3 regions of the Micromonospora sp. DT178 genome follow, and region 1 is predicted to be linked to each of the others. Evidence: riboswitches for the same ligand, from Rfam matches in the RefSeq annotation. Region 1 holds a riboswitch; each other region holds the start of a gene.
What was found. A riboswitch is a leader RNA that binds a small molecule or an ion and turns the genes downstream of it on or off. The one in region 1 is predicted to bind cobalamin.
Positions count from the first base shown of each region.

Region 2: it holds a riboswitch for cobalamin, as region 1 does, so the genes downstream of both, ACLQ22_RS22865 (ribonucleoside-diphosphate reductase subunit alpha) here and ACLQ22_RS00340 (ABC transporter substrate-binding protein) in region 1, are expected to answer to the same signal.
Region 3: it holds a riboswitch for cobalamin, as region 1 does, so the genes downstream of both, ACLQ22_RS09520 (prenyltransferase/squalene oxidase repeat-containing protein) here and ACLQ22_RS00340 (ABC transporter substrate-binding protein) in region 1, are expected to answer to the same signal.

Region 1 covers NZ_JBNCKV010000001.1:65,939-69,202, reverse strand. The annotation lists gene ACLQ22_RS00345 (FecCD family ABC transporter permease) at 1-545, opposite strand, end outside; gene ACLQ22_RS00340 (ABC transporter substrate-binding protein) at 551-1,564, opposite strand; cobalamin riboswitch at 1,594-1,774, opposite strand; gene ACLQ22_RS00335 (ABC transporter ATP-binding protein) at 1,852-2,577, opposite strand; gene ACLQ22_RS00330 (ABC transporter ATP-binding protein) at 2,574-3,264, opposite strand, start outside.
Region 2 covers NZ_JBNCKV010000013.1:167,055-170,318, forward strand. The annotation lists gene ACLQ22_RS22865 (ribonucleoside-diphosphate reductase subunit alpha) at 1-1,454, opposite strand, end outside; cobalamin riboswitch at 1,673-1,887, opposite strand; gene ACLQ22_RS22870 (hypothetical protein) at 1,951-2,118, shown strand; gene ACLQ22_RS22875 (N-acetylmuramoyl-L-alanine amidase) at 2,179-3,264, opposite strand, start outside.
Region 3 covers NZ_JBNCKV010000004.1:169,577-172,840, forward strand. The annotation lists gene ACLQ22_RS09515 (MFS transporter) at 1-640, opposite strand, end outside; cobalamin riboswitch at 995-1,118, shown strand; gene ACLQ22_RS09520 (prenyltransferase/squalene oxidase repeat-containing protein) at 1,219-2,271, shown strand; gene ACLQ22_RS09525 (hypothetical protein) at 2,307-2,792, shown strand; cobalamin riboswitch at 2,881-3,020, shown strand; gene ACLQ22_RS09530 (cell wall anchor protein) at 3,158-3,264, shown strand, end outside.

The sequences.
Region 1 (3,264 bases):
ACCGCGAACGCGGCCAGTGCCCCGGCGAAGGCGCCCCCGGTGAGCGCGGCGACCCCACTGCCGAAGCCCAGGACGAGGACCGCGACCGCGCCGAGCGACGCCCCCGAGGAGACCCCGAGCAGGTACGGGTCGGCCAGCGGGTTGCGGGTGACGGTCTGCATCACCGCGCCGACGGCCGCCAGTCCGCCTCCCACGGCGGCGGCCCCGAGCACCCGGGGCAGGCGCAGCCGCCAGACGATGTGCTCGCGCAGCAGCGGCACCTCGGCGTGCGGGAGTCCCAGCCGGTCGGCCACGACCGACCAGACCGTCGACACGGGGATGTCGGCCGGCCCGACGGTGACGGCCACCCCGATCGACACGACCAGCCCGGCCAGCAGGGCGACCAGCAGCACCACCAGGCCGAGCGGGTTGGCCGCCCGGACTCCGGCGGGGGTGGCGCGGTCGGCGGACCCGAGGGCGGCGCGGTCGGCGGACCCGGGGCCGGCGCGGCGGGTCGGGTCGGGGGCGGTGCGGCGGGCTGGTCCGGGGCCGGCGCGGCGGGCCACGGCGGTCAGCGGTCCGCCCCGGCGGGGAGCTGCGCCACGCCCGCGGCGAGCGCCTCGACGCCCAGCACGACGCGCACCCCGGCGGAGGTGGAGGAGAACGGGATGACGACGAACCGTTGCCGGGCCACCGCCGGCAGCTCCTTCAGGCCGGGGTGGCGGGTCAGGAAGGCCCGCTTCGCGGCGGCCGCGTCCCAGCCCGCGTCGACCAGCACGATCACGCCGGGGTCGCGGTCCACGACCGCCTCCCAGCTGGTGTCGGCCCAGCCGCCGGTGAGGTCGCCGAACACGTTGCCCACCCCGACCGCCGACATGATCATGTTGGGGCTGCCGCAGCAGGCGCCCACGCTCGGGGCGTCGGCGCCGGCGTCCCACCAGAGCACGGACACGTCCCGCGCGCCGCCGATCCGGGCGGCGGCCGTCGCGATCCGGGCCCGCTGGTCGGCGATGAGCTTCTCGGCCCGCTCCGGCACCCCGAAGACGGCCGCCACGTCCCGGATCTCGGCGAACACGTCCTCGACGGTCAGCTTCGCCGGCCGGTGCTGCTTCGGGCACCCGGCCGGCGAGAGGTACGTGCCGATGCCGAGCCCCGCGAGCGCGGCGCGGTCGCCGACGCCCTCGTCGCCGAAGGCGCTGTGGAACGAGGCGTAGACGAAGTCCGGCGCCGCCTCCAGCAGCTTCTCCTTCGCCGGGTACCTGTCCGACAGCACCGGCACGGCGGCGTACGCGGCGGCGTGCTCCGGCAGGATCGCGTCGTCCAGGTACGCCGTGCCGGCCATCCGGTCGGCGAGGCCGAGCGCCAGCATGATCTCCGTGGCGGGCTGGTTCAGGGTCACCGCCCGCTCGGGCGGGGCGGCGACGGTGACCGGCGTACCGCAGTTGGTCAGCGCGACCGGAGCGGCGGACGGCGGGGGCGTCGTGGCCGGGGCGTCCGTGGCGCACCCGGCGAGCAGGACGACGAGGACGGACAGGGGCGCGGCAACGCGCCGGGACAGGGTGGACCGCACTGCGCGCACGCGCATCGGGACCGCCTTCCAACACCTCGTGGACGGGTCATCGCAGTGCCGTGGCCGGTCTCCTGGCTGACGGGAGGTGCGTCCGTGGCCGGCCTTCCCAGGCGGGTTACGCCCAGTGACCTCGTACGACGAGGGCCGCGAACTTCCCGATCACAGTGGCGAGGGCCGCACCGGTCTTGCACCGGCTTCCCGAGCACCACGGCAGCGTCACCCTAGCCGCCGACCGCCCCGAAAGTCACGTGACGAACACCGTCAGGGACGGTCCGCCGGGGGCTGTCGGGAGGGCGCGCCGGTCAGGGCTGCGCGGCGGTCGGCAGGTCGACCACCCGGGTGGCCCAGCGGGCCATCAGCGCCGGGTCGTGGGTGATGAGCAGCACCCCGGCGGCGTGCTGCCGCTGGTAGTCGGTGATGACGGCCGCGAGGTGCGCCTGGGTGGAGGCGTCGAGCATGGCGGTGGCCTCGTCGCAGAGCAGGTAGTCGGGCCGGTGCACGAGCGCGCGGGCGAGGCAGGCGCGTTGCAGCTGCCCGTCGCTGACCGCGTGCGGGCGGCGGGCGAGCAGGTCGGGCGTGAGGCCGACGAGGTCGGCCAGCTCCGCCGCCCGGGCCCGCGCCGGTTCCTCGGGCGTGCCGGTGGCGCGCAGCGGCTCGGCGATGATGTCGGCGAGGCCCAGCCGGGGATCGGTGGCGGCGCGGGGGCTCTGGAACAGGATCGCGACCCGGGTACGGACGGCGGCGGGCACCCGGTGCCGGGAACCCGCAACCCGGTGGCCGTCGAGGGTGACGTGCCCGGCCTCGGGGGCGTGCAGCAGGGCCAGCACCCGGGCGAGGGTGGACTTGCCGCTGCCCGAGGGCCCGCGCAGGCCGACCGTCTCGCCGGGCGCGACGCGCAGGTCGACGCCGTCGAGGACGCGCCGGCCGCCGTAGGAGACCGCCACCTCGTGGGCCGCGAGGGCGGTGCTGGTCGTGCCGGCGCTCCCGGCGGTGCTGGTCATGCCGGCGCTCCCGGCGGTGCTGGTCATGCCGGCGCTCCGAGGGTCAGCGGGTGGTGGCAGGCGACTCTGCCCGGTCCACCCGCCGGGGGTGCGGGCGGGGTGCGGCAGACGTCGGTGGCGCGGTCGCAGCGCGGGGCGAAGGCGCAGCCCGGAGGCAGGTCGGTGAGCATCGGCGGATGGCCGGGGACCGGCCGGAAGGCCCGCTCGGGCAGGGCGTCGAGCAGGCCGGCGGTGTACGGGTGGGCGGGCACCGCGAACAACTCGGCCGTCGGCCGCCGTTCCACGATCCGGCTGGCGTACATGACGGCGACCGTGTCCGCGACCCGGCGGGCGGCGGCCAGGTCGTGGGTGATGAGCAGGACGGCGCCGCCGGCGTCGCAGCGGCGACGCAGCAGGTCGAGGGTGTGGTCGACCAGGGGCCGGTCGAGGCCCGTGGTGGGTTCGTCGGCGAGCAGCAGCGGCGGGTCCGGGGCGAGGGCGAGGGCGGTGGCCAGGCGCTGGGCCATGCCGCCGGAGAGTTCGTGCGGGTAGCGGTCGAGGTCGGCGGGGTCGAGACCCACCTCGGCGGCGACCCGCTCGGCCGCCGCGGGCGCCTCGCGCCGGGTGTGCCCGTGGGCGCGCAGGGTCTCCTCCAGCAGCCGCCGGCCCGTCCGTACGGGGGTCAGGGCGGTGGCGGGGCTCTGCGGCACCAGCCCGACCGCGCGGCCGCGTACG
Region 2 (3,264 bases), on a different contig from region 1:
GCCTGCGCCGTCGGGTAGTAGTTGATGTCGATGACCCGGTCGAGGTACGTCACGGCGGTGCGGACGGTGGCGCGCAGCCGCTCCCAGTCGATGCCGTCCGCGCCCAGGTGGGCGGCGAGGTTGACCGACCCGAGGTTGCACACGGCGGTCTCGGCGTCGCTGGAGACCTCGACGATCTCGGTGCACAGGTTGGACAGGTGCACCACGTTGCCCGCCTCGGCGGTCTGGTTGCACAGCCGGTTCGCGGCGTCCTTGAACGTCATCCACCCGTTGCCGGTCTGTGCGAGGGCGCGCATCATCCGCCCGTACAGCTCCCGCGCCGGGACCTGCCGCACGTAGCGGCCCTGCTCCTCGGCGGCCCGGTACGCCGCGTCGAACTCCTCCCCCCACAGGTCCGGCAGCTCCGGCACCACGTCAGGGTCGAACAGCGACCACACCCCGTCGGACTCCACCCGCCGCATGAACTCGTCCGGGATCCAGTTGGCCAGGTTCAGGTTGTGGGTGCGCCGGGCGTCCTCACCGGTGTTGTCCCGCAGCTGGAGGAACTCCTCGACGTCCGGGTGCCACGGCTCCAGGTAGACGCAGGCCGCGCCCTTGCGCCGACCACCCTGGTTGACCGCCGCCACCGAGGCGTCCAACGTCCGCAGCCACGGCACGATCCCGTTGGACTGCCCGTTGGTGCCCCTGATCAGCGCGCCCCGCGAGCGGACCCGCGAGAACGCGATGCCGATCCCGCCGGCGAACTTCGACAGGTTCGCCACCTGCGCGTACCGCTGGTAGATGGAGTCGAGCTCGTCGCGCGGGGAGTCGACCAGGTAGCAGGAGGACATCTGGGTGTGCCGGGTGCCGGAGTTGAACAACGTCGGCGAACTCGGCAGGTACGCCAGGCTCGACATCAGCCGGTAGAACTCGATCGCCTCGTCCGGTGCCTGCGACAGGCCGCAGGACACGCGCAGCAGCCAGTACTGCGGGGTCTCCAGCACCAGCCGGCTCGTCGGGTGGCGAAGCAGGTACCGGTCGTAGACCGTACGCAGCCCGAAGTACTCGAAGCGCAGGTCGCCGCGCGGGTCGACGGCGGCGTCGAAGGCGCTCGCGTGGGCCGCGACGAACGCCGCGGTGTCGTCGCCGATCAGGCCCTCGGCGTGGCCGCGCCGGATCGCCTCGCTGAAGGAGCCGATGCCCTGCCGGCGGACCTCCTTGTCGACGTACCCGGCCAGCAGGCGGGCCGCCAGCCGCGAGTACTGCGGCTCCTCACCGATCATCTCCGCGGCGGTCTGGATGGACAGCCGGTCCAGTTCGGCCGTCGTCGCCCCGTCGTACAGGCCGCTGATCGTCCGGGTCGCCACCCGCAGCGGGTCGACGTCGGCGAGGTCGTCGGCCCACCGCTCGACCGCGCGGACGATCCTGTTGACGTCGACCACCTCGGTGCCGCCGTCGCGCTTGCGGACCCGCATCTGCGGCCGCCGCTGGCCCGCCACGGCCGCATCGTCGACCGCCGTGCCGTCGGCCGGAACAACCTCGGTGACTGTCACCACTCACTCCTCGCGAGCCTTGATCCCAGACGGAACTCCTGGGCACGCGGGGAGCGGACACCGACGACGACGCGCGCAGGCACGCGTCGGGATGGCGTCGGCCGTCCCACGAGGCCTCGGACCGCCGCACACCCGGATGCGGGCGTACGGCGCACTGGCAGGTCTTCGGACTCGCGGGCGCGACCGGGCTCGCCGGTCTCCTACTGGCCGTCGCTTCCCAGGCCGCTGGCGGCCCAGTGCTGATGACGGCGGTCGTTCCCACTCACCGCTGCGGGGCAGTCCCGGATTCCCACCGGGTTCCCTCTTGCCTCGACCGCTCCGGATGAGCGGCCGAACCAGCTGCGCCGACACCATATATAGGGTTGGCGTCGTTGTCACACGCCACATGTCGGTCTCGGGCGTGTCATCGGCGGCCCGGGTGACGCCCGTCGATCGCCGGCCCGGCGTCCGCGTCGATGCCCGCCCTCGGCGGCGCGGAGGCTGTCGTCCGCTCGGTACGGTCGCGCTGCGCGCCGAGGAGCTGTCGGCCCGTACCGGCGGCGCGGTCCTGGTCTGCCAGGTGCTCGAGTTCCACAACTGGCACTGACGTGCGAGCGGACCGGGATCCTGTGGTCACCCGATCCCGGTCCGCCCCCAGGCGGTGCAATCAGACCTTGGTGACCCGGACGGCGTCGGCCACCACGTAGCCGGGGGTGCTGGTCCACCGGCTCACCGCGACCAGGTTGCGGTCACCGGCGGCCAGTCCGAAGGTGCCCAGCGAGCGCCACACGCCGCCGCTGGAGCGCTGGTCCACGTTGACCGTGCGGTTGCCCGAGGCGGTGACGACGACGTGCGGGGCCGCGCTGTTGTAACCGGGGTCGGCCGGGTGGCGTACCTCGATCCGGTAGTCGCCGGCCGTCGGGATGTTCACCTTGAACCAGGCGGCGTCGCTGGCGGGCGTCGGATTGGCGAAGCGGTAGTCGGCCCCGTAGCGCTGGGCCGAGTACGAGGAGGTGCCCCAGTTGGTGCTCGCCGTGAACCGTCCCGCCGTGGCGTTGTCCACGATGGTGCCGCCCGTGGGCGGCGGGTTGGTGGTGCCGAGGCCGAGGTAGGCGGCGATGCCCTCGGCGTGCCCACGGGCGACGGCGGTGATGAAGTCCGCCCGCTTGAGCAGGTTCGAGTCGGCGACGCTGTCGATGAAGAGGTTCTCGGTCAGCACCGCGGGCATGGCCGCCTCGCGCAGCATGTGGAAGTTCGCGGTCTTCAGCCCTCGGTCGGTGACCCCGCCGATCGTCCGCATGGCGCCGATCACCCTCGGGTGCAGCGCGTTGTGCAGGTTGACGGTGGCCGCGCCCGCCGTCGGGTACCGGTAGCTCTCGAAGCCGGTGCCGCCGCCGGAGTTGATGTGCACGCTCACGAGCAGGTTCGCGCCCCACGCGTTGGCGTCGTCCGTGCGGTACGCCAGGCTGCGGGTGATGTCGGTCGTCCGGGACATGCGGACGTCGACGCCCCAGTTGGCCAGCAGGATGTTGCGCAGTTGCAGGGAGATGTCGAGCGTCAGGGCCTTCTCCTGCAGCCCGTTGCCGACCGCGCCGGGGTCGGTGCCGCCGTGGCCCGGGTCGATGTAGACCTTCGGCAACGCCGCCCATGCGGGGCCGGCGACGATGGGGACGGCCGCGGCGCCGGCGACGGCAGCCAACAGGGTACGCCGCCGAAGCGTCGGGTTGTCGAACATGTGCACCTCGTCATCGGG
Region 3 (3,264 bases), on a different contig from region 1:
CGGCCAGGAGCACGCGCGGCGAGGCCGACGTGGCCGATTGTTGCTGGAAGTCGGCGCGGATGGTCAGCAGGGACACGGCCGAGGCCAGGAACGAGGCGGCGTTGATCGCGAACGGGACCACCCGGCCCACGGCGTAGGCGATGCCAGCCACGGAGGCGCCGACGATCCGGAGCGCGTTGGACATCGCCCCGATCGTTGCGAGCGCGCCAGGCAGGTCACTCCTGGCGACGATGTTCGGCAGCGCCGAGCTGTTCGCCGCTGCGAACAGGGTGCTGAGCACACCGTTGAGCAGCGCGACGGCGTACAGCTGCGGCATGCCCAACGCGCCGAGCGCCGCGGCGAGGGGCACGGTGGCGGTCAGCGTCCCACGGCCGATCTCGCACCAGATCATCGTGGATCTGCGATCCCAGCGGTCGACCAGGGCGCCGGCCACCAGCCCGAAGACGATGTAGACCGCAGTCTGGAGGCCGAGCAGGATGCCGGCCTGGGTCGAGGATCCGGTCAGGGCCACGACGAGAAGAGGCAGAGCGAGGAACTGAAGTTGGTCACCCAGATGTGAGACCAACCGTCCGCCGACCAGCAGTCGGAAGTCGCGCTGGCGCCACAGGTGTCGTCGCGGCGTCGAGGTGAGGTTGTCCATGGTGAAGTCCTGTCGATGAATGCGCCTACTCGGCGGGCCGTCACGGGCTCGACAGACACGCGGGTGCGGCGACGCACGGCATCGCAGCGAGAAAAATCACCAGAAGCCGCCGAAAAAGGGCAGACTTCACCCGCGTGTCGCAGCGTGACAGCTAGGACTTACGCGGAGAGGACATGAGCTGAGATCTTAAGGGGCGACGCGACCGCCGGCGACCCGACCGTGGTCACCGAATGGACCACCTGAGCCCGGACCGGACGCGTCCGCGGTCGGCGACCGCCCCGCCAACGGCCACTGTGCGTCCGCAGTGGACGACGCATTGACACGGAAGCGCGTGCCCGGCGAGACTGACGCCACAACTCAATCAGCGCGTATGTATGGGGGAAGTCCGGTCGAAGTCCGGCGCTGGCCCGCAACGGTAGGCCGTCGAGATGCACCTCTGACGGCAAGCCCGAATACCCGACGTACGCGCGGAATCCGCTCCCCCACCCGTCGTGGCCCACGGGTCGGAGTCCCGGTCGACCCCACGCTGCGGTGGTCGTCGGGCTTCTGACGACCGCCGGGCCGGAAAGGCGCTTCCGATGGTCGTCCGCCTGAGCCGGCACCGCCTGCTCGCCCTGTTCTGCGGTGTGCTCACCGCCCTCACCCTCGCGACACCGGCATCAGCCCACGTCTCCCCCACCTCGCCCGCCGGGGTCGGTCGGTCGGAGGCCGCGGCCGGCTGGCTGGCCCGGCAACTCGTCGACGGCGAGCGCCTCGAGGTGGTCTTCGACGGCGTCGCCTACCCCGACCAGGGGCTGACCCTCGACGCGGTGTTCGCCGCCGCCGCCGCCGGCGTCGCCGACGACCCGGGGGCCCGGGCGCTGGCCTGGGTCACCCGACCGGACATCCGCGACGCCTACGTCGGCGACGGCACGACCGAGGCGTACGCGGGCGCGACCGCCAAGCTCGCCCTCGCCGTCCAGGTGCGCGGCGGCGACCCGACCGACATCGGCGGCGTGGACCTGATCGCCCGGCTGCGCTCGCTCCAGGACCCCAGCGGCCGGTTCACCGACCGGTCGGCGTACGGGGACTACAGCAACACGTTCAGCCAGTCGTTCGCCCTCCTCGCCCTGGACCACACCTCGCAGGGCCCGCCCCCGGCGGCCGCCGCCTGGCTGGCCGGCACCCGCTGCCCGGACGGCGGCTACCCGGCGTTGCCCGCGCAACCGGTCTGCACCTCCGACGTGGACGCCACCGCGCTCGCGGTGCAGGCGCTGCGGGTCGCCGACCGCCCGACCGACGCCGCCGCCGGGCTGAGCTGGCTGCTGTCCGTGCAGCGCGCCGACGGCGGTTTCGCCAACGCCGCCGGTACCCCGAACGCCAACAGCACCGGCCTCGCCGCGCAGGCGCTGCACGACGGTCACCGACCGCTGGCCTGGGCACGGGCGCGGGTGTTCCTCGCCGGGCTCCAGGTCGGCTGCGCCGGGGCACCGGCCGACCGGGGCGCGGTCGACTTCGACGGCGGCACCTTCGACCCGGGCACCGCCGCCCGGGCCACCGGCCAGGCCGTCCTCGGCCTGACCGGCACCGGGTACGCCCGGCTGTCCGCGGCCGGCGCCACCCCGGGCACGCCAATCCCCGCCTGCCCGTGACCCGTCCCGTCGCTCACCCGATTCCAGGAGGAACCGTGTTCCGTCACCGATCCACCGTGCGCGCACGACTCGCCGGCCTGCTGGCCGCTGCCGTCGCCACCGTCGCCCTCACCGCCGTCGAACCCGCCCCACGGGCCGCGCAGGCCGCCGCCTGCACCGGCACCTCCGGCGTCACCGTCGTGGTGGACTTCGCCGCGCTCGGCGGCGGCGTCCAGGTCGCCTGTGCCCCGGGCGATCCGGCCACCGGGGTGGCCGCCCTCCAGGGCGCCGGCTTCACGGTGACCGGCACCCAGCGCTGGGGGCTGGCATTCGTCTGCCGGATCAACGGCAAGCCGACCGTCGCGACCGATCCGTGTGTCAACACCCCGCCCGTCACGGCGTACTGGTCGTACTGGCACGCCTCCAGCGGCGGCGCCTGGTCCTACAGCACGTCCGGCGCGAGCAGCTACAACCCGGCCCCGGGCACCGTCGAGGGCTGGTCGTTCGGCGCGGGCGCCCCGCCGAGCATCGCCGCGCCCTGACCGGAGCCGCACACGGCGTGACCGCGGTGCTGCACCGGGTGTCGGCCACCGCCCCTGGCGTCGCGAGACGTGCGGGCGGTACGGTGTCGGCACCCGGTGCACACCGGGTCCACAACTGCATACGTCCCGTGTGGGGGGAAGCCGGTTCGAAGCCGGCGCTGACCCGCAACCGTGAGCGAGGCTTCGGCCTCGCGAGCCGGAATGCCTCGCCCGGGACGAGCGGCTTCCACTGTCGAGGTTCACAGGGTGAAGTCCGGGCCACCGAGGCCCGCTCCACCCCGCTCATCGCATCATGCGAGCGGGGTGTCGCTGTCCCCGGGTGCTTTCCGGAGCTTCCACCGACCGCTCTGCGAAAGGCACCTCTCATGTCCCGGTCCCGCTCCCGGCGTCTCGGTGTCGGCGTGTTCGCCGCCACGGCGGCGACGATCGCCGCGCTCACCGCCGTACCCCTGACCGTCGTGGCCGCGCCCAC